DNA from 3 places in the Xanthobacter sediminis genome. Region 3 is predicted to be linked to each of the others. Evidence: predicted binding sites of a transcription regulator. Region 3 holds the regulator's gene; each other region holds the start of a gene.
The links. Region 3 encodes PhoB, which activates phosphate uptake and scavenging genes when phosphate is short. Its sites were predicted from a motif close to TGTCATNNANCTGTCAT; they were not measured.

Region 1 (10,132 bases), on a different contig from region 3:
GCGGCGCGCTCGAACGGACGTGACATGACATGACCGATGGCGAGTGCGGCAACGCCGGCCGCCGCGCCGGCCGCCACCGCGAAACCGATGGCGAGGCCCGACAGGGACAGGCCCAGCGATTCGCTGCGCGCGATCCGCGTGCGGTCCGAGGTGGTGATGGATATGCCGCCGGCGAGGCCGAGATCATTCTCGAAATGGGTTCCGAACACGGTGTCGCCGCGCTCGACGGTGCTCCAGATGCCGCTCTCCGGGAGGCGGCTCACCCAGCCGGCGGGCACGTTCTCGCCGATCATGCTGCGATCCGTGGAATAGAAGGTGCGGCCGGCGGCGTTGAAGATATCGACGGCCAGGACGGCGGCGTCGCCTGCCTTCTCGCGCTCGATCCGCTCCTGGAGCGGAGAGATCTGGTCGAGCGCGAGGCCGATGGAGAGGTTGGCCTCGGTCGCCGTGCGCAGGTTCGTCAACAAATTTGCCACGCGCGCGCGCTCGATCTCGGTATTGACGCGCTCGCTCGCGGCAAAACAAATGACGGCGACCGCCACCACCGTAGCGACCACCGCCGATATCATGACCAATGCCAGCCGGCTCACGAACGTCATGGAATATACTTTGCTGAACCGATGGCCCGGACGTTAAACGCACGAGCGTCACCAAACCAGAGAAAATCCGGCCAAGGTCTAAAAAAACCTGCAATCTCAGGATGCTTCCCATCTCCTTGGGAGTCCGGCATGGTACCCTGTACTCCATTTGGAGGAATCCGCGCATGACGCGCACTGCGCTGTGGCTCATTGGCGTGTTTGCCCTGATTGCAGCCTCCTGCATCGCCTTCGGCGCCTACTTCTCGTCTATCACGCTGGTGAAGGCATACCGCTCCGCCGTGGAGGCCCGATTCGTCGTCACTGCGGAGCGGTTGGCCGCGGTGGTGGAGCGGGCGGCGTCCCTTGGCATCGCGCCAGCAGCGCAGGCGACCCTGCCGTCCCTGCTGGAGCGGGAGGCGCGCATCGAGCCGGCGCTCACCTCCATCGATTTCGTGGACGAGCATGGGGCGGTGGTGTTCTCCAGCGATGCGGCGCGCGTGGGTACGCGCGCGGATGGGGCGCAGCCCCATGCGGTGCGCCGCGCCGTGCGCAACGATCTTGACGAATCCATCGGCCGGGTGGTCATGCGTTACGATCCCCAGGTGCTCGCGCAGGGGGAGGACGCGCTGCGGCGCGACCTGTGGCGAATCGCCTGGCCGGCGCTGGCCGGCGCCTGCCTCGCCACCATCGCGGTGGGGCTGCTGCTGGCGGCGGCCCTGCGGCGCGCCGCCCGCCGCGCCCGCGATCCAGCCTGCTGGCCGCCGGCGGCGCGCGCCGCCCTCGCCGAGGCCGAGGCGGTGCATGCGCTGGCCGCGCACGGCGCGCCGGCTGCGGGCGCCGGTTTCGGAAAGGATGGTCGATGATCGGGCTTCGCGCGGGGATCACCGTCGCCATCGCGCTCATCCTGTGCGCGGCGCTGGGGCTCATCGCCTGGGGCGCACACAAGGCGGCCGAGCACACCATCGTTCCCGCCATCCTGGTGAAAGCTGAGAGCGTGGGGCGCTCCGCCGCGGCCCTGGTGGAGCGGGCGGACGCCGCTGGCATCCCCCTCGACCGCCTGGTGGGGGTCGGCCCCTATTTCGACGAGCTCCGGGCCGCCAACGCCGAGTTCGCTGAGATTGAGCTGTCGCTCGCTGGCGGCGGGGGCGCCCGCTCCGGTGCAGTCGCGGGGCTCGACGCGCCGACGGTGGTGCGCGTTCCAGTAATGCGCGACGGGGCCGCCGTGGGCGAGATCGCCATCACCATCGATCCCTCGGTGGTGTGGGCGCAGGTGGCCGCTGTACTGGTGGATGTCGCCTTTATCGGCGTGGTGGCGCTGCTGGTGGCGCTGGAGTTGGTGGCGCTGGTGGTGGGCACCCGCGGCATCGAGGCCATGGCGGCGGTGGAGCAGCGGGTGCGCTCTCTCGCGCGAGGGCGGCTCGCGCTCTATCGCAGCGGCGCCGGAACCGAGGCGGAGGGGCTGGTGGCGCCGGTGGACGCGCAGGTCGCCCGGCTCGGCGCCTCCCATGAGGCGGCCCGCGAGAGCGCCCGCGCCCGGGGCGACGCGGCGCTGGCATCCCGCCTCGACGCCCTTGCCGCCCGCACCGGCATCGGCGATGTGGAGGCCGGCGAGAACGGGCTCGCCGGGGCCATCCGCCCCGCCTTGTTCCTGTTCATGCTCACCGAGGAATTGACCCGTCCCTTCCTGCCGCGGCTGGCGCAGTCGCTGGCGCCGGCCGGCGGCGGGCTCGGCCCCGATACGGCCGCGAGCCTGCCCATCGTCGCCTTCATGGCGGTGGTGGCCCTGTGCCAGATTCCGTTCGCGGGCCTCTCCGAGCGCCTCGGGCGCCGCTCCGGCTTCGTGCTCGGCGCGGCTGTGGCGGCTGTGGGCTATGCTCTTTCAGCCCTGAGCACGGACTATGTCCTCTTCCTCGCCGCGCGCATCGTCTCCGGAGTGGGCTATGCGCTGGTGTTTGTCTCGGCCCAGGGACACGTGGTGGACCACTCCCAGGGTGCCGGGCGCAGCGCGGCGCTGGCGGTGTTCGTGCGCGCGATCATGGTGGCCTGCCTGTGCGGGCCGCCCATCGGCGGCGTCATCGCCGACCGGCTCGGGCCTTCGGCCGCGCTCGGCGCTTCCGCTGTCCTGGCGCTGGTGGCGCTCGCGGTGGCGTTGCTGGTGGTGCCGCGCGCGCCGCGCCGTGCCGCGCACGTGAAGGTGGGGCTCGCGGACCTGGCGCAGGCCGCCCGCGCCCCGCGGCTGATGGCGCTGCTCCTGGGCTGCGCGTTTCCGGCGAAGCTGCTGTTCGCGGCCCTGTGCCTGCTGCTGGTGCCGCTGGAGCTGCAGCGGCAGGGCTATTCGGCGGCGGCCATCGGCCGCTTCCAGATGATCTATCCGCTGCTCATGGTGGTGGCGGTGCCGGTATTCGCGGCGCTGGCGGACCGGCTGCAGGCGCGCGCCGCCTTCGTGGTGGCGGGCGGGCTGGTCGCCGGGCTCGGGGCGTTGGTGATGCCGCTCCATCCCTCCGTGGGGCTCATCGTGTTCGCGCTGGCGATGCTCGGGCTCGGGCAGGCGCTCTCCATCGCCTCCCAGTCTGCGCTGGTGGCGGACACGGCGGCCAGCGGCGGGTTCAGCCCGGCCGGCGTTCTGGGCCTGTTCAGGCTGGTGGAGCGCTCGGGCAACGCGGCCGGGCCGGCGGGCGCCGGCATTCTGATGGCGGCGATCGGATTTTCCTTTACAACCGCGCTGATGGGCGCCGTGGTTGTGGCGGGGGCGCTGGTATTTGCGCTATCCGGGCAGCGCCTCGCCCCGTCAGGCGCACGCCGCGCCACCCGCGCGGCCTCCTCGGAAGGGAGTCCCGTATGATGGACCGTCGTACCCTTCTCTCCCTCGGGCTCGGGGCGGGCGCCGCCGGGCTCCTCGGGCACCCCGCGCGCGCCGAGCGGCAGGAGCGCGCCTTTCGCATCCTGATGCTGACCTTCCGCGGCGAGACCGACGTGGAGCGCGGCTTCCGCGATTATTTCGCGGCCAACGAGATCGCGGTGGAGTTCCTCACCCGTGACGTGGAGCGCGATCCGGCGCGGGTGCGGCCCATCCTCGACGAGGTGCTGCCCAGCTTCAAGCCGGACCTCATCTATACCTACGGCACGCCCAACACCCTGGCTGTGGTGGGACCCTACGACGCGCCGGCGGACGCCCCCTATGTGCGCGACATTCCGGTGGTGTTCGCCCTGGTGGCGGCGCCGGTGCAGGTGAAGATCGCGCCCTCGCTCTCCTCTTCCGGCCGGAACGTCACCGGCGCCGTGCACGTGGTGCCCACCGACGTGCAGATGCGCGCCATGCAGAGCTATCGCGCATTCCAGAAGGTGGGCGTGATCTATTCGCCCAACGAGAGCAATTCGCTCGCCATCGTCGAGGAGATGCGCGCCTTCTGCAAGGGCATCGGCGCCGAGGTGCTGGAGCAGCCGCTCGCCATGCAGGGCACCCGCGCCACCGGCGACGGGGTCGAGGATTTCGTGCGCGGGCTGAAGGAGAAGGGCGCGGACTGGCTCTACCTGCCGGCCGATACCTTCCTCGCCTCCATCTTCCGCCGGGTGGGGCCGGCCGCCGTCAGCGCGCGGCTGCCCACTTTCGGCGCCACCGAGTTCTTCCTGCGCGAGGGGCAGGGGCTGGTGGGGCTCGTCAGCCGCTATTATTCCGTGGGCCAGCTCGCCGGCTCCAAGGCCGCCGAGATCCTGGTGGAGCATGTGCCGCCCCAGAAGATCCCCATCGAGACGCTGAAGCGCTTTGCCCTCATCATCAACATGTCCGTGGCCAGGCAGCTTGGCGTCTACCCGCCCATCGCGATGCTCAACTACGCGGAAGTGATCACCTGATCATGGCTCTCAGCGCTGCCCAACCGATGCACTCCGTCCGCTCTCGCGAGCTCGGGCCCGACGACCTCGACGCGATGGAGGCCCTGCACCGCCTCTCCATCGGTCCCGTCGCCCGGCCGGAGATCGTAAAGCCCGAAAGTCGCGCCTATTTCGAGGGCATCCTCGCCGGGCGCGGGCGCACCATCGGCCTGTTCGAAGGGGCCGATCTCGTCGCCTACGGCATCCTCCAGCACGACCACACCCCCGAGGACGGCCCGCACCGGCTGCTGAACCTGCCGGCCGGAACCCCCGTGGGGCGGCTCGCGGGGGCCTCCGTGCATCCGGATTACCGGGGCCATGGGCTGCAGCGTATGACCATCGCCGAGCGGGTGGCCATCGCCCCACGTGACATGGTGCTGTTCTCCACGGCGGCGCCGGTCAATCCGGGCAGCTGGTCGAACCTGCTCTCCGGCGGCTTTCCCATTGTCGGCATCGAGCTCTTCTTCGGCGGCTACGCCCGCTACGTGATGCTGCGCGACGGCTCCCGCCACGACCCCGAGGTGGTGGTGGTCGCTGATCCGCTCGATTTCGACCGGCAGAGGGCGCTTTTCGCCGAAGGTTGGCGCGGCTATGCGCGCACGCGCCTGCCCAGCGGTACCGTGGGCGTGATGTTCGCGCGGCCGCTGCCCGCGGGCGCCTGAAGACCGCACACGCCTCAGCAACCCCGAAGCATTTTTGCAATTCAACGGGACGCGGAAATGCTTTAGACTGCATTTCGCGGGTGAAGCGAGAGGCGAGCCGCCGTTTAGGCCGGCGCGCGGTGGCCCCAGTTCGAAAGTTCCGCGGGAATGAAGACGGAAAACTCATCGCGGGCGCCGGAAACCGCCCTCATCGTCTCGATCGGCCTCCGCACTTTTGCGCGCAGGGGCGCCGCCGTGCGAGGGGGCTTTGCGGCGGGCGCCGCCAGCGCGGCCCCGACCTGAGCTGCGGTGATGATGACGCCCCCCGCCACCGACACCCTGATCTCTGCGCTGCGGGTCGGCGCGGACATCGCCTCCATTTCGGATGTCACCTCCTGGCTCGGCGCCATGGCCGAGAAGGAAGATTGGCCGCAGGCCATGCGTTTCGGCCTTGAGCTTTCGCTAGAGGAGGCGCTGACCAACGTCATCTCCTACGGCTTCCACCAAGTGGCGCACGATCCGGACATCCGCGTCGAGGTCCACCGGATGCCGGGCGGGCGGGTGGCTGTCGAGCTCATCGACAACGGCATCGCCTTCGACCCCACCACCATCGCCGAGCCGGAGGCGGTCGCCGCCATCGAGGATGCCAGGATCGGCGGCCATGGGGTGCAGCTCATGCGCCATTTCCTCGAGAGCCTGGTCTATCGCCGGGAGGGGAACGAGAACCGCCTGACCATGGTGGCGGCCCCGGCCGTCCAATAGGCGCTTGCGCGCGGCGGGGGCTGCCTTCGAGGAGGTGGGGATGAGCGTGTCGGGTGGCGCGGGCGCTTCCCCTTGCGTGAGGTGGCCTCACACCTAAACCCTTATGGAAACTGGTGCCGGGTGGTTTTGAGTGGCGTCGCAAAGATGTCATGAGACGCCGGTATGACAGCGCCTCTGCATCTGAAACGCTGCGCCGCGTGCCGCCATTGGCCGCGGTCGCCCGCGCCGAAAGCCGTGCTGGCGCGTGGGCTCACCGCACGGGCACGGGGGACACGGGCCGGCATGCCCATGACGCGCTCATGTTGATCTTGGCGGAAATCCTCGCCGGCCTCGGGCTGCTGTTCGTCGGCCTCAAGTCGCTTTCGTCCCATCTCCAGCAGGCCACGGGTCGCGGCGTGCGGCATCTGCTGCGCCGTGCCACCCGCTCGCCCTTGACCGGGCTCGTCTCCGGCAGCCTTGCCGGCGCGGCCACCCAGTCCAGCAACGCGGTTGCCATCATCTGCGGCAATCTCGTGCGCGGCGGCGTGCTCACCACGCGGGATGCCATTCCGGTGGTGGCCGGCGCCAATGTGGGCACTGCGGCGCTGGTGTTCGTTGCCGCCATCGATTTCCGTTTGGTTATATTTTACCTCCTGGCGCTGGTGGGGTTCGGCTTCCAGCTCCGGCTTGATCGCCGCCCGGCCTGGCGCGAGTGGATGGGCGTGGCGCTGGGCCTGGCGCTGGCGCTGCTGGGGCTCGACTTCATCAAGCAGGGGCCCCGCGCCATCGATCCCGCCGCTCTTGCCGCTTTCATCGATGGCGGCCTCACGCCCTGGGTGGGCTTCGCGCTCGGCCTGGCGGCGGCCGCCCTCAGCCAGTCCTCCTCCACGCCCACCATTCTGGTTCTGGCGCTGCTGCAGTCGGCGGTGCTGGGGCTCGATTCCGCCTTCTACGTGGTGCTTGGCGCCAATCTGGGCTCCGGCCTCGCGACCCTGGTGGCCGCCGGGGGGCTGGAAGGCACCGGGCGGCAGCTCTGCTATGCCCACATCCTGGTGAAGCTCATCGGCTGCGTGGCGGTGCTTGCGGTGTGGCTAGGCGCCGGCCTGGCGGGAGGAGATCCCGCGGCGACCCTTGCCGCCCTTGGCGGGGGCAAGGCGGCGCTGTCGCTTTCGCTGCTGTTCCTCGCCCTTCAGCTCGCGGGCGCAGTGCCGGTGGCCTTCGGGCGCGCCGCCGCCGAGGCGATCGCCATTCGCTTCAGTCCGCCCACGCTGGAAGACGGCGCCTCGCGCCCGCGCTATGTCCACGATCGCGCCCTGGAGGCGCCAGCCACCGCGCTCGACCTTTCGGAGAAGGAGATCCGGCGGCTGATCCAGCTTCTGCCCACCCTGCTGCCGGACCTCGACGTGGCGGAGGCGCCGGGCGCGGGCGAGCGGCTGGCCCTGTGGCGCGGCGCGGCCTCCATCGCGCGCACCACCGAGGGCTTCCTGACCGATCTCATCGGCCGGGCGCCGGAGCGCGAAACCCTCGACATCGCGCTCCAGCAGCAGGCGCTGATGGAAATGATCCGCGTGCTGCAGGACACGCTGCACGATTTTGCCGAGGTGGTGGAGAGCTACGACACCCCGCCCCAGCTCGCCTTCAACCTTTCCGAGTCGCTGCGCGTGATCGTCCTGTCCCTGGCGGACGCAGAGGGCGCCGACGATTACGAGGTCATCGCGACGCTGACCGCCGACCGCAGCGAACTGCTGACGCGCATTCGCCGCAGCCTGGTGGGGGCCAGCATCGGCACGGGCGAGGATGCGCGCCGCCTGCTGCTGGCCACCAGCCTGTTCGAACGCGCGATCTGGCTGATCCGCAGAACTGCGGTGGCGTTGCGCCCGGTCGCGAATGACGATAAGGCCAGTGACGAGACGATGTCAGCGGAGCAGGACGGCATCCATGCACATTGAGCGTGAGCAGGTGGACGGCGGAATCCTGCTGAAGGTGGCGGGGCGGCTCGACACGCCGAACGCCAAGCCATTCGAGACCAGCCTGATGGACGTGGTCTCCATGAGCGACGGCGCCATCGTCGTCAATCTCGCCGGGGTGGACTATGTCTCCTCCTCCGGCCTGCGCGCCCTGCTGGTGGCGGGCAAGGCCATGCGCAATGCCAAGCGCCGGCTGGCGCTCACCTCGCTTCAGCCGCAGATCCGTGAGGTGTTCGACATCTCCGGCTTCTCGACCCTGTTCGAGATTTCCTGAGCGCGCCCTGAAGGGGGTTCCCGTTTCATGGATCGGGGAAGCCCTCCGGTCTCATGGATTGATGCGTTTTCCTCGTGCGCGAGTCGGCTTCCGCTTCGCTCGAAAACGCTCGGGCCTCAGGGCGCCGCCACCGGCGCCCACAGCACGTCCTCAATGCGCCGGGCGCCCGTCGCCAGCATCGCCAGCCGGTCGAAGCCCAGGGCGCAGCCGGCGGCATCGGGCATCTGCGCCAGCGCGGCCAGGAAGTCCTCGTCGAGGGGATAGCGCTCGCCGTAGAGGCGGCTCTTGAGCTCCATCTCGTGGGCGAAGCGCCGGCGCTGCTCGGCGGGGTCGGTGAGTTCGCCGAAGGCGTTGGCCAGCTCCAGCCCGCAGGCATAGAACTCGAACCGCTCGGCGAAGCGCGGGTCTTCGGCCTTGGGGCGCGCCAGGGCGGCCTCGGTCAGCGGGTAGTCGCACAGGAAGGTGGGGCGCCCCATGCCAAGGTGGGGCTCCACCCGCTCCACCAGCACTTTCGAGAAGATATCCGCCCAGCCGTCGTCCGCCGCCACGCGGATGCCGGCGGAGCGGGCGGCCGCCGCGAGCGGCGCCGGGTCCGTGGGCAGCCCGGGGGCGGGCAGGGTGGCGGGCAGGTCGATGCCCGCATGGCGCGCGAACGCCTCAGTGAGGGTGAGGCGCTCGGGCTCCGCGAACGGATCGCACGCCGCGCCGCGATAGGCGAAAGCGCCAACGCCGCCCGTACGGGCGGCGAGTTGCAGCAGCGCGGTGCAATCCTCCATCAGCTCCGCGTAGGAGGCGCCTGCCCGGTACCATTCCAGCATGGTGAACTCGGGATGGTGGGCCATGCCCCGCTCCCGGTTCCGAAACACGCGCGCCAGCTCGAAGATGCGCGGCTCGCCCGCCGCCAGCAGCTTCTTCGCGGCGAATTCGGGCGAGGTGCGCAGGTGGAGCGTGCGGCGGTCGCCGTCCGGCGCGATGATCTCGGTCGCGAAGGCGTGCAGGTGCGCCTCATTGCCGGGCGAGACCTGGAGGACGGGCGTTTCCACCTCCATGAAATCCCGCGCCAGGAACCAGGCCCGCACCGCCGCCGTGATGCGGCCCCGGGCCAGGAGAAAGGGGCGGCGGTCGGCGTGGACCTCCCGGTCCCACCAGGGGCTTTGGCCGGAGCCAGATACCAGTTTCACGGGGAAACGTCCTTCACAAGCCGGATTGGGCATCCGAAACGCCTCCGCGAGGGTGGCGCTCGGCGTCAAGATGGGTATGGTGCGCGCCGACGAAGATAAGCGGCGTGCCGCCGCGAGAAGTTCGAGGAAGACGCGACGTGGTCAAGGTCATCGCCAGCTCCCTGCGCAAAGGCAATGTGGTCGATATCGACGACAAGCTCTATGTGGTGCTCACCGCCGAGAACATCCATCCCGGCAAGGGCACGCCGGTCACGCAGCTCGACATGCGCCGCATCTCCGATGGCGTGAAGATCTCCGAGCGTTACCGTACCACCGAGCAGGTGGAGCGCGCCTTCGTGGAAGACCGCCCGCACACCTTCCTTTACGAGGATTCGGAAGGCTATACCTTCATGAATCCCGAGACCTTCGATCAGGTGACGGTCTCCAAGGAAGTGATGGGCGACCTTGCCGTGTATCTGCAGGAAGGCATGGAGTGCATGCTTTCCACCCACAATGGCAACCCCATCGCCATCGAGCTGCCGGCGCGCGTCACCCTGGAGATCGTGGACACCGAGCCCACCGTGAAGGGCCAGACCGCCTCTTCCTCCTACAAGCCGGCCGTGCTTTCCAACGGCGTGCGCACCATGGTCCCCCCGCACGTTTCCTCCGGCACCCGCGTGGTCGTGATGACCGCTGACGGCTCCTACGTGGAACGCGCCAAGGACTGATCGTTCCGCTTTCGCCATCGCGCGGCCCGCTGCGTGATGGCGAAGCCTTTCGTGTCGGAGCCTTACGCCTAAAGACCCAGGGAACTTTCGCCCCCGCCGCCCGTTGAGCGGAAAACGGCCGAAGCCTGCCGGTCCAGCCCCGTCCTCGTGCCGGGGCGGCCGGAGGGGAGGGC
Region 2 (10,132 bases), on a different contig from region 3:
TAGAAGCTCGCGGGGTGGATGTAGATCCGCCCGTCGGGGTCGTCGCCCAGGAGCAGGCCCTTGGAAAGCGCGGTGTGGTGATAAGGCGGCACCTCCTCGGCGGAGAGCACCATCACCGAGCCGCCACCCCCCTCGGCCCTCAGGGTCGCCGCGGCGGAAGCGCCCGCGATGCCGCCTCCGAGCAGAAGGAAATCAGCGTAGCGGGTGACGCCCCCCTGCGCCGGTTCCTGCGCTGGCACGCCTGCATTCATGGCCATTCCTCGCCCTTGGACGCGGAGGCCGGCGCCCCCCGGCACCGGCCTCGTGCGGCTGATCCGGACAGTGGATAGCGCAGAGACATGACGTGCAATCGAAAAATGAAGCGAAAACCTCCGCGCCCCACAGCCGGCCCCCTCACCCGGCGGCGGAGTGCCACGCTCAGCCCGCCTTGCGGGCCCCGTAGTATTTCACCAGCGCGATGATCTCGCCCACGATGCCCCTGCGGAACAGCGATACCGCGAGAACGAAGATGGCACCCTGGATCACCAGCACCCATTCGCCCAGGCCGGCGAGGTAGTTCTGCATGGTGACGATGACCGCCGCACCCACCACCGGCCCGAGAATGGTGCCCATGCCGCCCACCAGCGTCATCAGGATCACCTCGCCCGACATCTGCCAGGCCACGTCGGTGAGGGAGGCGAGCTGAAACACCAGCACCTTGGTGGAGCCCGCAAGCCCCGCCAGCGCCGCCGAGAGCACGAAGGCGAGCAGCTTGTACTGGTTCACCCGGTAGCCCAGCGAGATGGCGCGCGGCTCGTTCTCGCGGATGGCCTTGAGCACCTGCCCGAACGGCGAGTGGATGGCACGGTGAATGACCACGAAGCCGAACAGGAAGATGGCGAGCACCACATAGTAGAGGTGTCGGTCCTGGGCGATGTCGATGAGACCGAACAGCGGCCGGCGCGGCACGCCCTGCAGGCCATCCTCGCCGCCGGTGAAGGGCGCCTGAATGCAGAAGAAGAAGAACATCTGCGCCAGCGCCAGGGTCACCATGGCGAAGTAGATGCCCTGCCGGCGGATGGCGAGCAGCCCCGCCACCAGCCCGAGCGCCGCGGCGAACGCCACGCCGGCCAGGATGCCCAGCTCCGGCGAGAAGCCCAGCACCTTGATGGTGTGCGCGCAGATGTAGGCGGACCCGCCGAAGAACATGGCGTGGCCGAAGGACAAAAGCCCGGTGTAGCCCAGCATCAGGTTGAAGGCGCACGCGAACAGCGCGAAGCACATCACCTTCATGAGGAACACGGGATAGACGCCGAAGGGCGCCACCAGGAGCACGGCCACCGCCAGCAGGCCGAGCACCGTGAACGTGGAGGAGGATGCCGGCGCTGCGGCGCCGCGCGCGGAGGCGGGGGTGGAGCTGGAAGACGCGTTCATGGCAGCCGCCTCACTTGGCCGTGCCGAACAGGCCGGCGGGCTTCACCATGAGCACGAGCGCCATGATGACGAAGATGACGGTGGAGGAGGCCTCCGGGTAGAACACCTTGGTGAGGCCCTCGATGATGCCGAGGCCGAAACCGGTGACGATGGCGCCCATGATGGAGCCCATGCCGCCGATCACCACCACCGCGAACACCACGATGATGAGGTTGGAACCCATGGTGGGGCTCACCTGGTAGGCGGGCGCCGCCAGCACGCCGGCGAGCGCGGCAAGGCCAACGCCGAAGCCGTAGGTGAGCGTGATCATGCGCGGCACGTCGATGCCGAACGCCTGCACCAGATCCGGCCGCTCGGTGGCGGCGCGCAGGTATGAGCCGAGCTTGGTGCGCTCGATCACGAACCAGGTGGCGAAGCACACCACCAGGGACGCCACCACCACGAAGGCGCGGTAGTTGGGCAGGAACATGAAGCCGAGGTTGGTGCCGCCCGGCAGGGGATTGTTATAGGGCAAGCCCGAGGAGCCGTACTGCCGCCGGAACAGCCCCTCGAAGATGAGGGCGAGGCCGAAGGTGAGCAGCAGGCCGTAGAGGTGGTCGAGATTGTACAATCGCCGCAGCAGCGTGCGCTCTATCACCATGCCGATGATGGCGACCAGGATCGGCGAGATGACCAGCGCGCCCCAGAACGGCACGCCCAGGTAATTGAGCAGCATCCACGCCCCGAACGCGCCCATCATGTATTGCGCGCCGTGGGTGAAGTTGATGACGTTCAGCAGGCCGAAGATCACCGCGAGCCCGAGGCTCAGCATGGCGTAGAACGCGCCGTTGATGAGGCCGAGCAGCAATTGCCCGAACAGCGCCTGGGGGGGAATGCCGAGAAGCTCGAACATGGGGGATCCGTCTCGTCAGGGGAAAGCGGGCCGGCCTGCGGGGGAAGGCCGGCCCGGCCTCAGTTGGCCTCAGCCCTTCTTCACCAGCGGGCAGTCGCTCTCGCTCAGGGGGCGGAACGCTTCATTGGCGGGAATGGTGGCCTTCAGGGTGTAATAGTCCCACGGCCCCTTGGATTCCGACGGCTTCTTCACCTCATAGAGATACATGGGGTGGATGTGGCGGCCGTCGATGCGCACCTCGCCCTTGCCGAACAGCGGGTCGTCGGTGGGGAGCTTCTTCATTTCGGCCACCACGGCGGCACCGTCCTTGGCGGACTTCAGCGCCTCGACCGACTTCAGATAGTGCAGCACGCCGGAATAGACGCCCGCCTGCACCATGGTCGGCCGCTTGCCGCCATTGGCCTTGGCGAATTCGTCGGCGAACTTGCGGTTGGCGTCGGTCTGGTCCCAGTACCAGGCGCCGGTGAGGTTCAGCCCCTGGGCGGTCTTGAGGCCGAGGGAGTGCACGTCGGTGAGGAAGATGAGCAGGCCGGCAAGCTTCTGGCCGCCGTCCACGATGCCGTATTCGGACGCCTGCTTGATGGAGTTGATGGTGTCGCCGCCGGCATTGGCGAGGCCGACGATCTTGGCCTTGGAGCTCTGCGCCTGCAGCAGGAAGGACGAGAAGTCCGCGTTGTTGAGCGGCACCTTCACCGCGCCCACCACCTTGCCGCCGTTGTCGGTCACCACCTTGGCGGTGTCGCGCTCCAGCGCGTGGCCGAAGGCATAGTCGGCGGTGAGGAAGAACCAGGTGTCGCCGCCGGTCTTCACGATGGCCTTGCCGGTGCCGTTAGCGAGCGCCCAGGTGTCATAGGTCCAGTGCACGGTGTTGGGCGTGCAGGCCTTGCCGGTGAGGTCGGAGGTGGCGGCGCCGGAATTGATGAAGACCTTGTTCTTCTCCTTGGTCACGCCGGAGACCGCGAGCGCGACGCCCGAATTGGGCGTATCGACGATCAGGTCCACCCCGTCCACGTCGAACCACTGGCGGGCGATGGAGGTGCCCACATCCGCCTTGTTCTGGTGGTCGGCGAAGATGACGTCCACCTTCAGGCCCTTGGCGGCGGCGCCGAAGTCTTCCACCGCCTTCTTGGCAGCCCACACCGAGCCCTGGCCGCCGAGATCGGCATAGAGGCCGGACTGGTCGTTGAGCACGCCGATCTTCACGGGGACAGGGTCGGCCGCCTGGGCCGCGCCGATGCCGGCGAGGCTGGTGGCCGCCAGCAGAATGGCAGCAAAACGCATGATGTTTCCTCCGTGCCGGACTTTTGCCGGCGTTTGTTATTTCGGAACTTCAGAACAGCGGCGGGCGCGAAGGACCCCGCACGCGCAAGGTGAACACGCCCGATGCGCCCCAGGAAAAACGCTCCGCGCGGCCGGTACCGCGAGTGCCTCACACGCCCAGGAGCGCTTCCAGACGCGCCGCGTTCTCCGCGATCTTGTCATTCTCCACCATGTCCACCACGCGGCCGTGCTCGACCACATAGTGCCGGTCGGCGACAGTGGAGGCGAAGTGGAAGTTCTGTTCCACCAGCAGTACCGTGAACCCCCTCTTCTTGAGGTCGCGGATGATCTGGCCGATATGCTGCACGATCACCGGGGCGAGGCCTTCGGAAGGCTCGTCCAGCAGCAGCAGCTTGGCCCCCGTGCGCAGGATGCGGGCGATGGCCAGCATCTGCTGCTCGCCGCCCGAGAGCTTGGTGCCCTGGCTGTTGCGCCGTTCCTCAAGGCGCGGGAACAGCTCGTGGACCTCGTCCACGGAAAGCCCGCCGGGCAGCACCACCGGCGGCAGCAGCAGGTTCTCCCGCACCGAGAGCGAGGCGAAGATGCCGCGCTCCTCCGGGCAGATGGCGATGCCGAGGCGGGCAATCTTGTTGGGCGCGAGGCCCACCGTCTCGGTGCCCTCGTAGCGGATGGAGCCCGAGCGCTTGCGCAGCAGGCCCATGATGGCCCGCATGGTGGTGGTCTTGCCGGCGCCGTTGCGGCCGAGCAGGGTCACCACTTCTCCGGGGCGGACGTCGAAGGTCATGCCGTGCAGCACGTGGCTCTCGCCATAGTGGCCGTGCAGGTCCTTCACCGCGAGCAGGGGCGCGTTGGTCTCCGACATGTCAGTGCGCTCCGTGCCCGGTGCCCATGTAGGCCTCCACCACCTGCGGGTTCTTCGACACCTCCGCGTAGGGCCCCTCGGTGAGGATCTCCCCGCGCGCGAGCACGGTGATCATGTCCGAGAGATCGGCCACCACGGAGAGATTGTGCTCCACCATCAGGATGGTGCGGTTCTCCGATACGCGGCGGATAAGCTCCGCCGTGCGGGCGATGTCCTCCCGGCCCATGCCGGAGGTGGGCTCGTCGAGCAGCAGCATCTCGGGGTCGAGGGCGAGCGTGGTGGCGATCTCCAGCGCGCGCTTGCGGCCGTAGGGCAGCTCCACCGCGAGGTGGTCGCGGTAGGAGACGAGGTCCACGTCGGCGATCAGCTCCATGGCGCGGTCGTTGAGCACTTCGAGCGTGCTCTCGGACTGCCAGAAGCGGAAGGAATTGCCCAAGGGACGCTGCAGCGCGATGCGCACGTTCTCCAGCACGGTGAGATGCGGGAAGGTAGCGGAGATCTGGAACGAGCGGACCATGCCGAGCCGCGCCACATCGGCCGGCGGGGTGCGGGTGATGTCGCGCCCGTTGAGCCTGATGGTGCCGCGGGTGGGCTCCAGGAACTTGGTGATGAGATTGAAGCAGGTGGTCTTGCCCGCGCCATTCGGCCCGATGAGGGCATGGATGGTGTGGCGACGGATCTTGAGATTCACGTTCTTGACGGCCGCGAACCCCTTGAACTCCTTCGTGAGACCTGATGCTTCAACGATGTAGGGCACGTCTGCGACGGTGTCCATGATCGGTGGGCGCCCTCGTGTTGAAGCCATGGGCGCGCACGCACGCATGCTGGCGCGCGACCCTGGCGGTTTCCTCCGGACGGCACCTTGAGCGGTGCGCTATCTCTTGCGACGCACCCTAGCATGCGATGCCTTGGCTGCGTCAACTGGTCCTTCCCTGGCGTCGGCTTGTCCGCCGGGCGGCCAACCTCTTCATACCACATTGCGGAATAGAACGAGCGTACGCTCGGAAAATTTTTTGTGAGCAGGTTGGCCCCCGGCCCGCGCCGCCGGCCGGGGGTCGGCCCTCAATCGGCAAGCCCGCGCGCTTCGGCGTGATAGGCCGTGTTGGGGCGCATGTCGGTGGCGGAGGCGAGGCGGTTCGTCATGTTGAAGAAGCCGGTGACGGCGCCGATGTCCCAGATGTCGCGCTCGGAAAAGCCCGCCTTGCGCAGGGCGGCGCGGTCTTCCTCCTCCGCCTCGTGAGGGCGCTCGGTGAGCTTCACCGCGAAGTCGAGCATGGCGCGCTGGCGCGGGTCGAGCCGGGCGGCGCGATAGTTCATCACCATCTGCTCGCCCAGAACCGGATCGCCCGAGAGCTGGCGCACGGCGGCGCCATGGGCGGTGAGGCAGTAATAGCAGCGATTCACGCTCGAAACCGCCACCGCGATCATTTCCCGCTCCAGCTTCGAGAGGCCGGAGGGCGCGAGCATCAGGTCGTTGTACATGGCCGTGAAGGCGGAAAGCTTGGCGAGGTCGAAGGCGTAGGCCTGAAGAACATTGGGCACGAAGCCGATCTTGGTGCGGCACTTCTCGAAATAGGCGTCGGTCGCCGGGTCGAGCGCGGCCATGGGCAGGTCGAGCGCGATGGCCGGCGTGTCATCGGGCGCGCGGGCCGCCACGGGAGCGGCCGCCGGCGCCTGCCGGGCCTTCGGCGCGGTCGCCGCCCGCTTCGCAGGCGTGCCGGTTTTTTCGGCGACCGCGCTTTTGGTCTTTGAGCCGGCGGTGGCGCGCTTCACTGTGGGGGCCATAGGCGTTCCTCGTCATCGTTGCGTCGTGGCTCGTGACCGAACTTCGGCGGACGAGACGGACGGTTCCGCGAGGAACCGGCGCGGCACGAGGGCGTCCATTCGGGGGAGTGGCCATGACTGTTCAAGGCTTTCAGACTGCCGAAACCGATCACGACCTGCAAGGACGCATCGAGGCCATCCGCACGGCCCTTGCCGCCGCGGGCGCCGAGCTGCCGGACCTGTTCACCCGCACCTTCCTCGCCGCTATCGCCCCCGAGGACCTGATGCCCCTCGACCCGGCGCTGGTGGCAGGCGTGGTGCGCGATGCCTGGGCCCACCTGCTCGCCCGCCCGCGCGGGGCGGCGGACGTGCGCGTGCTCGATGCCGGCGCGGGCAGCGCCGCCATCACGGTGATCGAGGCCATCAACGACGACATGGCCTTCCTGTTCGATTCGGTGGCGGGAGAGCTTGCCGACCGCAAGCTGGAGCTGAAGCTCGCCGCCCACCCCATCTTCCACGTGACGCGCGACCGCGACGGGCGCGCCGCCGGGCTCGCCGAGCCTTCCGCCAGGGAGGCAGAGGACAATCGCGAAAGCCTCATCCATTTGCATGTGGCGGCCATCGAGCCCGCCGCGCAGGCGCACCTGAAGGCGGGCATTGAAGCGACGCTGGCCGATGTCCACGCCATCAACGAGGACTTCCAGGCCATGCGCCGGCAGGTGAAGGCCCTCGCCAAGGCCCTGCGCAAGGAGAAGACCCCCTACGCCGACAAGGACCGGCTGGAGGCAGCCGACGTCCTCACCTGGCTCACGGAGGACAACTTCACCTTCCTCGGCCTGCGCGCCTACGCGCTCGACGCCGCCGGCGAACTGGCGGCCGAGCCGGGCTCGGGCCTCGGCGTGCTGCGCGACCCCGTGGTGCGCGAGCTGCGCCTCGGCGACGCGCCGGTGGTGACCACGCCGGAGATCCGCGCCTTCCTCGAAGGGCCGCAGCCGCTGATGTTCTCCAAGGCGAGCCTGCGCTCGCGCGTGCACCGCCGCAACGTCATGGACTATGTGGGCATCAAGACCCATGATGAGAAAGGCCGCCTCACCGGCGAGGTCCACCTCGTGGGCCTTCTGACCTCCACCGCCTACACCCATTCGGTGCGGGAGATCCCCTACCTGCGGCTCAAGGCCGAGGCGGTGGTGCGCGGCTCGGGCCTGGAGCCGGAAAGCCATTCGGCCCGCGCCCTGGAAACGGTGCTGGAAACCTACCCGCGCGACGACTTCTTCCAGGTCGACACCGCCACCCTCGCCGCCCATGCGCGCGACATCCTCTCGCTCTACGACCGGCCACGGGTGCGGGTGCTGGCGCGGCTCGACCGCTTCGGCCGCTTCGCCTCGGTGCTGGCCTATGTGCCGCGCGAGCGGTTCGACGCCGCCGTGCGCGGGCGCATCGGCGCGCTGCTGGAGGAAGCGTTCGAAGGCACCGTCTCTGCCTGCATGGAAAGCTTCCTGCCGGGCGTGCCCCTCGTCCGCGCCCACTACACGGTGGATCGCCGGGGCGGCCCGGCGCCCGCGGTGGACCTCGCCGCCCTCGAACGGGCGGTGGCCGCCTCCACCCTTTCCTGGAACGACCGCCTGTGCACCGCCATTGCCGCAGCGCCGGCGCTGGCGGGAGCGGACGCCGCCCTGCTGCGCCATCGCTACGGCCCGGCCTTCGGCGCCGGCTACCAGGCCGCCTTCGACGTGGCGACCGCCCTCGCCGACATCGAGCGCATGGAGCGCCTCTCGCCGGAGCGGCCCATCGCCATCGACTTCTACCGCCGGGCCGAGGACCCGGACACGCGCATCTCCCTGCGCCTGCTCTCCTACGGGGCGCCGCTGCCGCTCTCCATCCGCGTGCCCATGCTGGAGAACATGGGCCTCAAGGCCATCAACGAGCGCACCTACCGCATCGAGCCGCAGGACGGCGACGAGGAAATGGGCGCGGAGGCCGGCGTCGCGCGCTGCTGGCTCCACGACATGTCGCTGGAGCGGGCCGATGGCGGCGCCATCGCCATCGCCGGCTCGGACGAGCGGCTGGAGGACTGCCTGAACGCGGTGCTGCGCGGCGCCGCCGAGGACGATGGCTTCAACGCTTTGGTGCTGGATGCCGGCCTCTCCTGGCGCGAGGCGGCGCTGGTGCGCACCCTCGGGCGCTACCTGCGGCAGGCCGGCATTCCCTTCAGCCCCGACTACCTCTGGCGCACCCTCGCCGCCCACGAGGCCATCGCGCGGGACATCGTGGCCCTGTTCCATGCCCGCTTCGACCCCGCCCACGACCCAGCCCCGGACGCGCGCGCCGCCCGCGAGACGCCGCTGCGCGAGGCTCTCGCCAATGCCCTCGGCCAGGTGTCCAGCCTCGACGAGGACCGCATCCTCAGGCGCTTCGTCAATCTGGTGGACGCCGCCGTGCGCACCACCTTCTACCAGTGCGACGAGGAGTGCCGCCCACGGGAGGCCATCGCCGTGAAGTTCGAGAGCGCGAAGGTGGAGGGCCTGCCCCTGCCCCGCCCGCTCTACGAGGTGTTCGTCTACGCCCCGCGCGTGGAGGGCGTGCACCTGCGCTTCGGCAAGGTGGCGCGCGGCGGCCTGCGCTGGTCGGACCGGCCGCAGGACTTCCGCACCGAGATCCTGGGCCTCGTGAAGGCACAGCAGGTGAAGAACGCGGTGATCGTGCCGGTGGGCGCCAAGGGCGGCTTCGTGCCCAAGCGCCTGCCGGCCGGCGGCAGCCGCGAGGCCATCCTCGCCGAGGGCACGGCCGCCTACGAGGTGTTCGTCTCCAGCCTGCTCGACCTCACCGACAACCTGAAGGACGGCGCGGTGGTCCACCCCGCCGACACCGTTCGCCTTGACGGCGACGACCCCTATCTGGTGGTGGCGGCCGACAAGGGCACCGCCACCTTCTCCGACACCGCAAACGCCATCTCCGCCCGCCACGGCTTCTGGCTCGACGATGCCTTCGCCTCCGGCGGCTCGGTGGGCTACGACCACAAGGCCATGGGCATCACCGCGCGCGGCGCCTGGGAGGCGGTGAAGCGCCACTTCCGCGAGATGGACATCGACATCCAGACCACCCCGGTCACGGTGGCCGGGGTGGGCGACATGTCGGGCGACGTGTTCGGCAACGGCATGCTGCTGTCGCGCGCCATCCGGCTGGTGGCGGCGTTCGACCACCGCCACATCTTCCTCGATCCGGACCCGGACACCGAGCGCGCCCACGCCGAGCGCCTGCGCCTGTTCAACCTTTCCCGCTCCTCCTGGGCCAATTACGACCCGACCCTGATCTCGGCCGGCGGCGGCGTCTTCCCCCGCACCGCCAAGAGCATCGCGCTTTCGGACCAGGTCCAGGCGCTGCTGCGCTTCCCCAAGGCCCAGGCGACGCCGGCCGAGCTCATCAATGCCATCCTGAAGGCGCAGGTGGACCTGCTCTTCTTCGGCGGCATCGGCACCTATGCGCGCGCCTCCACCGAGACCGATGTCGACGCCGGCGACCGCGCCAATGACGCGGTACGCGTCGCCGCCTCGGAGCTGGGCGCCAAGGTGATCGGCGAGGGCGCGAACCTGGGCATGACCCAGCGCGCGCGCATCGAGGCGGCGCGGCGCGGCATCCGCCTCAACACCGACGCCATCGACAATTCCGCCGGCGTGAACACCTCCGACGTGGAGGTGAACATCAAGATCGCCCTGTCCCGCCCGCTGGAGAGCGGCGCCCTCACGGCCGCCGAGCGGGCGGCCCTTCTCAAGCAGATGACCGGCGAGGTGGCGCGCCTCGTGCTGCGCAACAATTATGCGCAGACCCTCGCGCTCTCCCTCGCCCAGCGCGCCGGCGCCCACGACATCGCCTTCCAGCAGCGCCTGATGCAGATGCTGGAAGCGCGCGGCGAGCTGGACCGG
Region 3 (10,132 bases):
CGGATGGACTGATCCGGGGGACCAGCCATGGCTTCGCTCGCCGCCCGCCGCGCCAAGGACAACATCGTGAAAGCGGTGTCCGTGGGTTTCGCGGCCTTCGCCCTCTTCCTTCTCGCCTGGATCCTGTGGACCCTGCTCGCCCGCGGCCTGCCGGCGCTCAGCTTCTCGGTCTTCACCAACGTCACGGCTCCGCCCGGCGCGAATGGTGGTCTCGCCAACGCCATCGTGGGCTCGCTGATCCAGGTGGGCATCGCCATGCTCATCGGCGCGCCCATCGGCATCTTCGCGGGCACCTTCCTCGCGGAGAACGGCAGGGGCACCAGGATCGCCTCGGCGACCCGGTTCGTGAATGACATCCTGCTCTCGGCGCCGTCCATCCTGGTCGGCCTGTTCATCTACTCCCTGCTGGTGGTGCCGCTCGGCGGCTTCTCCGGCTGGGCCGGCTCGCTCGCTCTCGCCATCCTGGTGATCCCGGTGGTGGTGCGCACCACCGAGGACATGCTGAACCTGGTGCCGGTGGGCCTGCGCGAGGCCGCGTTCGCCCTTGGCGCGCCGCAGTGGAAGGTGGTGATGTTCGTGACGTGGCGTGCCGCCCGCGCGGGCATCGTCACCGGCCTGCTGCTCTCCATCGCCCGCGCGGCGGGCGAGACGGCGCCTCTGCTGTTCACCTCGCTCGGCAACAATGCCTGGTCGCTCGACCTTACGAAGCCCATGGCCAGCCTGCCGGTCGCGATCTATCAGTACGCCGGAAGCCCGTTCGATGACTGGGTCGCCCTCGCCTGGGCCGGCGCGCTGCTCATCACCGTCGGTGTGCTCGTGCTGAACGTGGCGTCGCGCCTGGTGCTGGCCCGCGGCCATTGATATCGCCGCCCGGCGCTCCCGCGCCGGGCTGCCCGAGATCCAAGGCCCGGCAGCTCCGGGCACGTAAATTCCAGTGAGGCTCAGATGACGTCTGCGGTCGATCCCACCCTCAGCATCGCCACCTCGGTCGCGGCCCGGCCCGATGCGCCGCCCGCTCCCGCGAAGCTCAAGGTCGACAATCTTCAATTCTACTACGGCCAGAGCCACGCGCTGAAGGGCATCAACTTCGAGATCCCCGAGAAGCGCGTGACCGCCATGATCGGCCCCTCGGGCTGCGGCAAGTCCACGCTGCTGCGCGTGTTCAACCGGATGTACGACCTCTACCCGGGCCAGCGCGCCGAGGGGCAGGTGCTGTTCGATGGCGTGAACATCATCGGCAAGGAGCTCGACTCCACCGTGGTGCGCAGCCGCATCGGCATGGTGTTCCAGAAGCCGACGCCGTTCCCCATGTCCATCTATGACAACATCGCCTTCGGCGTGCGCCTGCACGAGCGGCTGAACAAGTCGCAGATGGACGAGCGCGTGGAATGGTGCCTGCGCAAGGCCGCCATCTGGGACGAGACCAAGGACCGCCTGAACACCTCGGCGCTCGGCATGTCCGGTGGCCAGCAGCAGCGCCTCTGCATCGCCCGCACCATCGCGGTGCGTCCGGAGGTGATCCTGCTCGACGAGCCCACCTCGGCGCTCGACCCTATCTCGACCTCGAAGATCGAGGATCTGATCGACGAGCTGAAGCGCGACTTCACCATCGTCATCGTGACCCATAACATGCAGCAGGCCGCGCGCTGCGCCGACATCACCGCCTTCTTCTACCTGGGCGAGCTGATCGAGGTGGCGCCTTCGGACGTGATCTTCACGAACCCGAAGGAGATCAAGACGCGTGACTACATCACCGGCCGCTTCGGCTGAGGAAAACAGGATGGCGCAGATGCCCGAGCATACCGTGACCTCCTTCGACGTCGAGCTCAAAGAGATCGGCCGCAAGGTGGTGGAGATGGGCGGCCAGGCCGAACGCCTGGTGGCCGACAGCATGACCGCGCTCATCAAGCGCGACATTGCCATCGCGCAGAAGGTCGTCTCGCTCGACGCGGGCGTGGACCAGGTTCAGCGTGACATTGAGGACAAGGCGGTGCTCGTCATCGCCAAGCGCCAGCCGGTGGCGAGCGACCTGCGTGAGATCGTGGCGGCCATCCGCATCGCCAACGATCTCGAGCGCATCGGCGATCTCGCCAAGAACGTCGGCAAGCGGGTGATCGCCATCGAGGGCGAGTACCATCCGCAGAAGCTGGTGCGCGGCGTGGAGCACATGTCGGACCTGGTGCTCGAGCAGCTCAAGGAGGTGCTCGACGCCTACGCCGGCCGCAACGAGGCCAAGGCGCTCGACGTGTGGGGCCGCGACGACGCCATCGACACCATGTACACCTCGCTGTTCCGCGAGCTGCTCACCTACATGATGGAAGATCCGCGCAACATCTCCGTGTGCACGCATCTTCTGTTCTGCGCGAAGAACATCGAGCGCATGGGCGACCACGCGACCAACATCGCGGAAGTCGTCTATTATATGGTGACCGGCCAGGTGCTGCCGGAGAGCCGCCCGAAGGCGGATGCCTCCAGCGACACCACGGTCGTCTTCCCCGGCCAGACCAAGCAGGCCTGAGCCCGGATGCCCTGCCCGCCGCTCCGGCGGGCAGCGGGCCGCGCCGGACCCGCCGCACGGCGGGAGGCTGTGTCGATAAACGTCTCGACGTGGATGGGTGATAGGCTGTGCCGGCGCGTATTCTGATTGTCGAGGACGAAGAGCCGTTGACCCTCCTGCTCCGGTACAATCTGGAGTCGGAGGGCTATGCGGTGGAGAATGTCGGGCGCGGCGACGATGCCGAGACCCGGCTGAGGGAGAGCGTGCCGGATCTCGTCATCCTGGATTGGATGCTGCCCGGGCTTTCGGGCATTGAGCTCTGCCGCCGCCTGCGCACGCGCCCGGAAACGGAGCGCCTCCCGGTCATCATGCTGACCGCCCGCGGCGACGAGACTGAACGTGTGCGCGGCCTTGCCACGGGCGCGGACGACTATGTGGTGAAACCTTTCTCGGTGCCGGAACTGCTGGCGCGCGTGCGCGCGCTGCTGCGCCGTGCGAAGCCGGAGCATGTGGCGACCCTGCTCCGGGCCGGTGACATCGAGCTGGACCGCGAGACCCACCGGGTGCACCGCGCGGGCCGTGAAGTGCACCTTGGGCCGACCGAATTTCGCCTGCTCGAATTCCTGATGCAGAGCCCCGGCCGCGTGTTCTCACGCGAGCAGTTGCTTGATGGCGTGTGGGGCCAGGACGTCTATATCGACGAGCGTACGGTGGACGTGCATGTCGGCCGCCTGCGCAAGGCGATCAACCGCGGGCGCCAGTCGGACCCGATCCGCACGGTGCGGGGTGCCGGCTACTCCTTCAACGAGATGTTCGCGCGGGCGCACTGATGGCCTCTGTCGTCAGGGGGCCACTCGCACTGGCTCGCGGCGATTGTTCTAGGCTATTGACCCCGCGCGTCCTCCGCTCTCCCCGGTAGCGACGTCGCCCGAAATGCGTGAGGTCGTCAAACGGCGACTTGTCACTGTCGGACGTCGCATGGAACGGGTGTGCCGACGGCGGTGTTCGGGGGCGGAAACGGGATCGTGGGCGAATCCTGGGGCAAGCCGGCTTCGCGCGCGCACCGCATGGGTACGTCCGCTCGCCTGTGATGGGCCGCGCGAGGAACAATTGGGGCTGAGGGGCAAGGACGCGCGCTGCGGCACGGCTGGCCTTGCGCCACGCGAGCCTCTGCATGGCGGTTGAAACGCATCGGTCCAAAAGGCTGCAAAGAGCCAGATCGTACGCCACCATGCGCACAAGCACGCATATCGCAGCGCAGGAGAACGACTGGCACACGCGCGCCGGCGAAGCCGGTTCCGGGCATGGCAGCCGGCCGGGCGTGGGCCCGGCCGCGCGATCGTCAGAGGTAGGCGAGGCGCCGGTCGCGACGGCGATCCTGCACCGGCTGGTAGGCGATGCGGGCGTGCTGGGTGCAATAGGGCATTCCCGGATTGCTCTTGCCGCCGCAGAAATAGAAGCTCTCGGTGCCCGGCTCGCCCACCGGCCAGCGGCAGGTGCTCTCCGTGAGGTTCATGATGGTGCAGCGCTGGCCCAGGGACACCACGTTGTCGCTGGCCACGGGCTTCGGGGCAGGGGCCGGAGCCTCCTCGGGGAGGTCGTCGATCTCTGCGGCGAGGGCGGTGTTGCCCTGCACCATGGGACGCTGCGGGCGGGTCTGGTCGCGCGGGCTTTCGGGACGGTTGGGCCGCTGCGGCCGCACCGCCGACGCCGACGACTTCGCGCGGCCGGAAAGTCCCAGCCGGTGCACCTTGCCGATCACCGCGTTGCGGGTGATGTCGCCGAGTTCATTCGCAATCTGGCTCGCGGAGAGGCCTTCGCTCCAGAGCTTCTTCAAGAGTTCGACGCGCTCGTCATTCCAGCTCATCGCTCTTTCTCCATTTGCCGCATCTTGCCGGCGCCGTCTTGTGCCGCGCCGCATTGTCGCCGAATGGCAGCACCGCCATGCTGCCCGAGATCGCCCGGACTCCCTCCTCGGCCCCACATGCCCCAAGCATGTAGAAGGTTAACAACCCATAGGTCCCAGGAAGCTTAATCGCACGAGATCTCGTAGGCGATGTGGCGTACAGTACAATATGGGGCGCGCGGGCGACAGAGTCGGTTAACGCCGGCACGTCGTTTTCCCCAGATCGTTGCCCGCCGGCATCAGGCCCCGCACCCGGGTGGAGGGGCGCCGCGCAAGTGCTGGCCGCCGGCCTTTCAGATGTGTTGACCTCGCGCGCGCGATCATTAGTATTTGACGGTGTCGGGCCGCTCCCCCGCTGGGGCGGCCTTTTTTAATTTTGCGTGCCCGGGGCCAGCGCCGCGGGGGTTCTGACGGCCGGTGGCCGCTCCAGAGGCCTCCGCCCAGCGCCAGCATCCGGTCGCCCCGATCCCCGGGGCATCCAAGGGCCGCCTTTCCGTGCGGAAGCTGCCTTCCGCGGGAACCCGGCTCGCCAACAGCAATGAAGATGTTGTCTTCGGCTTCTATATTTCGCCGGATCAGGGCACGTTTTCAGGAGGATCAAGTGATCACCGCCGTTCTGCCGACCTATGCGCGCATCGACCTCGAATTCGAGCGGGGAGAGGGCTGCTGGCTCGTCACGACGGACGGGCGACGTTTCCTCGATTTCACCGCCGGCATCGCGGTGAACGTGCTCGGCCATGCGCACCCCTACCTGGCGGAAGCGCTGAGCCAGCAGGCGCGGAAGCTCTGGCATACCTCCAACCTGTTCCGGATTCCGGGCGGGGAGAAGCTGGCCGCGCGCCTGTCTTCGGTGACCTTCGCGGACACCATGTTCTTCACCAATTCGGGCGCCGAGGCCCTGGAGTGCGCCATCAAGATGGCGCGCAAGTACCAGTTCGCGAGCGGCAACCCGGAGAAGAACCGCATCATCACCTTCCAGGGCGCCTTCCACGGTCGCACCCTTGCGACCATCGCGGCCGGCGGCAACCCGAAGTATCTTGAGGGTTTCGAGCCGGCGCTGCCGGGCTTCGACCAGGTGCCGTTCGGCGACATCGAGGCGGTCAAGGCCGCCATCACCCCCTACACCGGTGCCATTCTGCTGGAGCCGGTGCAGGGCGAGGGCGGCGTGCGCGTGCCGCCGGAGGGCTTCCTGAGGGCGCTGCGCGCCCTGTGCGACGAGAAGGGCCTGCTGCTGGTGCTCGACGAGGTGCAGTGCGGCGTGGGCCGCACCGGCAAGCTCTTCGCCCACGAATGGGAAGGCATCACGCCTGACATCATGGCCGTGGCGAAGGGCATCGGCGGCGGCTTCCCCATGGGCGCCTGCCTCGCCACCGAGGCGGCCGCCAAGGGCATGACGCTCGGCACCCACGGCTCCACCTATGGCGGCAATCCGCTGGCCATGGCGGTGGGCGGTGCGGTGCTGGATCTCGTGCTGGCCGAGGGGTTCCTCGACCATGTGAACACCATTTCCGCCCGGCTCAAGGAGAAGCTGGGAGCAGTGGTGGCGCGCCATCCGCGCGTGCTGGCGGAGGTGCGCGGCAAGGGGCTGCTCCTGGGGCTCAAGGCCCAGGTGCCGGCCGCTGATCTCGTGACGGCGATGCGCGAGGAGGGGCTGCTTGCCCCCGGCGCCGCCGACAATGTGGTGCGGCTGCTGCCGCCCCTGGTGGTCTCGGCGGACGAGGCGGACCTGGCGGTGGAGAAGATCGAGGCCGCGTGTGTGCGGCTGGAGCAGGCGCTGGCGCCCGCCCCGGCCATGGGGGCAGCGGAATGACGGAGAACGGTGTGCGCCATTTTCTCGACCTGTCGGAGATTCCGGCGGACGAGCTGCGCCGGGTGCTGGACCTGTCGAAGGATCTCAAGGCCCGGCGCAAGGCGGGCGAGATGGACCACCGCCCCCTCGTCGGCAAGACGCTGGCCATGGTGTTCGACAAGCCCTCGACGCGCACCCGCGTGTCGTTCGACGTGGCCATGCGGCAGCTCGGTGGCGAGACCATCATGCTCACCGGCCAGGAGATGCAGCTCGGGCGCGGCGAGACCATCGCCGACACTGCCCGCGTGCTCTCGCGCTTCGTGGACGCCATCATGATCCGCATCCTGGACCATGACGACCTGACGGAGCTCGCCGACTATGCCACCGTGCCGGTCATCAACGGGCTCACCCGCATCTCCCATCCCTGCCAGGTGATGGCGGACGTGCTGACCTTCGAGGAGCATCGCGGCTGCATCCAGGGCAGCCAGGTGGCCTGGACGGGCGACGCGAACAACGTGCTCGCGAGCTGGGTTCACGCCGCCGAGCGGTTCGACTTCTCCATGAAGGTGGCGACGCCGAAGGAGCTGGGGCCGCGCCAGGCGCTGAAGGATTTCGTGAAGCGCACCAAGGCCAAGGTGTCCTTCATGCGCGATCCGGAAGAGGCGGTGGAGGGCGTGGATTGCGTCCTCACCGACACCTGGGTTTCCATGGGCGACAAGGAGGCCGAGCGCCGCCACAACCTGCTGAAGCCCTACCAGGTGAACGGCGCCCTCATGGCCCGCGCGCGCAAGGACGCCATCTTCATGCACTGCCTGCCCGCCCATCGCGGCGAGGAAGTGACCAGCGAGGTGATGGACGGGCCGCAATCGGTGGTGTTCGACGAGGCCGAGAACCGCCTGCACGCCCAGAAGGGCATTCTCGCCTGGTGTTTCCACACCGCGTGAGGACCGGCGCGTGGCTTCGGCGGCGCGGGGCCTTTGCGGGCCGGAGCTGATGCCGGCCTGCTTCCGGCATCAGCTCGGCGGCGCCCCGGCGGATCGACGCTTTTTCTTCACGCCGGCCGGTTTCCACGCCATACGAGAACGGGTCAACGGAGGAGGAGCGCATGAGTGCCGCGCGCGCGCGCAGTGCCAGGGAAGAGGCGCAGGACGATATCGTCACCGCCTTCCAGGTGGATGCGCTGGACCTTCGGGGCCGCATCGTCCGGCTGGGGCCAACACTCGACAGCGTGCTCGCGCACCATGACTATCCCCCGGCCGTGAAGCGGGTGGTGGGAGAGGCCGTGGTGCTGGCGGTGCTGCTCGGCTCATCCCTCAAGTTCGAGGGCCGCTTCATCCTCCAGACCCAGACCGACGGCCCGGTGGACATGGTGGTGGCGGACTTCGTGAGCCCGGATAAGATCCGTGCCTATGCCCGCTTCGATAAGGACGCGCTCGCCGCTGCCGAGGCGCGCAACGACACCACGCCGGCCACGCTCCTCGGCCGCGGCCATCTGGCCATGACCATCGACCAGGGCATCTCCTCCAACCGTTACCAGGGGGTCGTGGCGCTGGATGGCTCTGGCCTGGAGGCGGCGGCGCACGAGTATTTCCACCAGTCGGAGCAGATCCCCACCCGCGTGCGCCTGGCAGTGGGCGAGGACGTGCGCCCGGGGGGGCAGCCCTCTTCGTGGCGCGCGGGAGGCCTGCTGGCCCAGTTCCTGCCCGACGACGCCTCCCGCGCCCGCATGGCGGACCTTTCCCCCGGCGACGCCCCGGAGGGCACCGCGCCGCACACCCTGGACGAGGACGATGCCTGGGTGGAGGCCCGCTCCCTGGTGGGCACGCTGGAAGACGTGGAACTGCTCGACAAGGATCTCTCCAGCGAGCGCCTGCTCTACCGCCTGTTCAACGAGCGGGGGGTGCGGGTGTTCGAGCCGCTGCCCATCGCCGCCCACTGCTCCTGCTCGCGCGAGCGGGTGGCGGGGGTGCTCGCGTCATTCTCGGTGGAGGAGCGGCGCGGTATGATCCAGGACGACGGCCGGGTCACGGTCACCTGCGAGTTCTGCGGCCGCAGCTACGGCTTCGCCGCGGAAGAGGTTCTGGGCGAAACGGACGCCTGAGCGCGGCGCGTGGTCGCGCCGCGGGCGTGAGGGGGCGGATCATGACCGAGATCACCTGCTATTTCAGCCCGCAGTCCGGCTATGCCTATCTCGGCCATGCCCGCCTGCGCGCCATCGCGCGGGAGGCGGGCGCCGACATTCTCTGGCGGCCGGTGGACATCCTGAAGGTGTTCGCCGCCGGCGGCTCCACCGCGCCAGCCAAGCAATCGCCTCAGCGCAATGCCTACCGAAAGGCCGATATCGTCCGTTGGGCGAAGCGCGCGGGCATCTCCATCAACACCGAACCCTCCTTCTGGCCCACGGATACGCTGCCCGCCTGCCGCCTCATCTGCGCGGCGCAGATGGAGGGCCTCGACCCGGCGGACCTCATCGGCGCCTGCCTCTCGGCCGTATGGGCGCGGGATATCCAGATCTCCGAGCGGGCAAATCTCATCCGCCTCGCGGACGGGGTGGGCCTCGACGGCGCCCGCCTTGCTGCATTGTCCGACACGGTGGAGGCGGCCGAGCGAGTGGAGCGCAGCACCGCCGAGGCGATTGAGGCCGGAGTGTTCGGCTCGCCCACCTACGTGGTGGCGGGCGAGCTCTACTTCGGCCAGGACCGGCTCGACTTCGTGGCGGAGAAGCTGGGCGCGCTGAAGGCAGGCGGGGCGGCCTGAGGCCGCCTCCCGCCATTGGCGATGGTCTTCAGCCCGCGTCCGGAGCGCTTCGCGCGAACGTCGCGTCGACCTTGGGGTTACACGCCCGAGAAGTGGCGGAAATTGCGCACCACCTCTTCATAGACCTGCCGCTTGAAGGGGATGACGAGATCGGTGATCCGCTCCAGGTCCTCCCAGCGCCAATCCATGAATTCGGGCTTGTGCACGCCACCGCCGGGAGTGGTGATGTTGATCTCTCCCTCGGCGCCGGTAAAGCGCAGGGCGAACCACTTCTGGGTCTGGCCGCGATACTTCCCTTTCCAGGCCTCGCCCGCGATGCGGCCCGGCAGGTCATAGGAGAGCCACTCCTCCACCTCGCCGAGCTTCACCACGGAGCGCATGGAGGTCTCCTCGTAGAGCTCGCGCATTGCCGCGTCGAAGGGCGCTTCGCCCTTGTCGATGCCGCCCTGGGGCAACTGCCAGGAATGGGTGGCGTCCACATGCTCCGGCCCGCCGAGGCGGCGGCCGACGAAAACCTTCCCCGCGCCGTTGAACACGCAGAGGCCCACGCACGGGCGGTAGGGAAGGTCGTGGTGGTGATGCTTGCTCATGGTCGGGCCCCCGGCGACGATTTCGCCGTGTGATGGGCCCTGCCGCGCTGCAACGCAAGATCTGCCGCAGCGGAAAGATGAGCAGTGGCGACCATCGCGCATGGAAGCCCGGGGCCAGCCGTGTCCCCGGACCTCCACGAAGGTGTCGCGTCACTCAGTGGGCGGCGGCGCGCAGATGCGGCAGCACGGTGGAGCCCCAGGCCCGGAGCGAGGCCCAGGTGCGCCGGTCGAGCTGGAAGCGATCCACGGGAACCGAGGCGCCGAGCGCGCGCACCTGGCACAGGCCGACCCCGCACCACTGGAAGCCGCACTTCTCCAGCACCCGGCGCGAGGCCGGATTGACCACCCGCGCCGCGCCCGCCAGGGTCGTGATGCCGGTCTGCGAGAAGACGTAGTCGATGACGGCGCGCGCCGCCTCGGTGGCGATGCCGAGGCCCCAATGGGGCTCGCCCACCCAATAGCCGATTTCCGGATCGGCTTCGGTGGGCCGCCGGCCGAAGCCGCACATGCCGGCGAATTCCAGGTGCCCCTCGCGCTTCAGCAGCAAGGCGAAGGTGGCGGAGTGCGGCGTGGCGGCCAAGCCCTCGACGAAG

Region 1: V5F61_RS15185 (Na/Pi symporter) is a predicted target of PhoB. The motif match lies at 6,003-6,019, and genes of this name have one in related genera.
Region 2: V5F61_RS12770 (NAD-glutamate dehydrogenase) is a predicted target of PhoB. The motif match lies at 6,244-6,260, and genes of this name have one in related genera.

The regions. Positions count from the first base shown of each region.
Region 1 covers NZ_JBAFWH010000011.1:45,593-55,724, forward strand. Annotated here, with positions in the region: gene V5F61_RS15155 (hypothetical protein) at 1-599, opposite strand, end outside; gene V5F61_RS15160 (hypothetical protein) at 764-1,441, shown strand; gene V5F61_RS15165 (MFS transporter) at 1,438-3,420, shown strand; gene V5F61_RS15170 (ABC transporter substrate-binding protein) at 3,417-4,430, shown strand; gene V5F61_RS15175 (GNAT family protein) at 4,433-5,110, shown strand; gene V5F61_RS15180 (ATP-binding protein) at 5,402-5,851, shown strand; gene V5F61_RS15185 (Na/Pi symporter) at 6,151-7,779, shown strand; gene V5F61_RS15190 (STAS domain-containing protein) at 7,769-8,071, shown strand; gene epmA (EF-P lysine aminoacylase EpmA) at 8,188-9,285, opposite strand; gene efp (elongation factor P) at 9,390-9,959, shown strand.
Region 2 covers NZ_JBAFWH010000008.1:185,578-195,709, reverse strand. Annotated here, with positions in the region: gene V5F61_RS12805 (FAD-dependent oxidoreductase) at 1-257, opposite strand, end outside; gene V5F61_RS12800 (branched-chain amino acid ABC transporter permease) at 418-1,413, opposite strand; gene V5F61_RS12795 (branched-chain amino acid ABC transporter permease) at 1,424-2,305, opposite strand; gene V5F61_RS12790 (ABC transporter substrate-binding protein) at 2,375-3,586, opposite strand; gene V5F61_RS12785 (ABC transporter ATP-binding protein) at 3,735-4,448, opposite strand; gene V5F61_RS12780 (ABC transporter ATP-binding protein) at 4,450-5,223, opposite strand; gene V5F61_RS12775 (peroxidase-related enzyme) at 5,511-6,053, opposite strand; gene V5F61_RS12770 (NAD-glutamate dehydrogenase) at 6,347-10,132, shown strand, end outside.
Region 3 covers NZ_JBAFWH010000010.1:92,246-102,377, reverse strand. Annotated here, with positions in the region: gene pstC (phosphate ABC transporter permease subunit PstC) at 1-12, shown strand, start outside; gene pstA (phosphate ABC transporter permease PstA) at 28-861, shown strand; gene pstB (phosphate ABC transporter ATP-binding protein PstB) at 946-1,770, shown strand; gene phoU (phosphate signaling complex protein PhoU) at 1,790-2,518, shown strand; gene phoB (phosphate regulon transcriptional regulator PhoB) at 2,626-3,327, shown strand; gene V5F61_RS14510 (GcrA family cell cycle regulator) at 3,840-4,364, opposite strand; gene V5F61_RS14505 (aspartate aminotransferase family protein) at 5,005-6,213, shown strand; gene argF (ornithine carbamoyltransferase) at 6,210-7,136, shown strand; gene V5F61_RS14495 (Hsp33 family molecular chaperone) at 7,298-8,293, shown strand; gene V5F61_RS14490 (2-hydroxychromene-2-carboxylate isomerase) at 8,335-8,949, shown strand; gene V5F61_RS14485 (RNA pyrophosphohydrolase) at 9,027-9,539, opposite strand; gene V5F61_RS14480 (GNAT family N-acetyltransferase) at 9,694-10,132, opposite strand, start outside.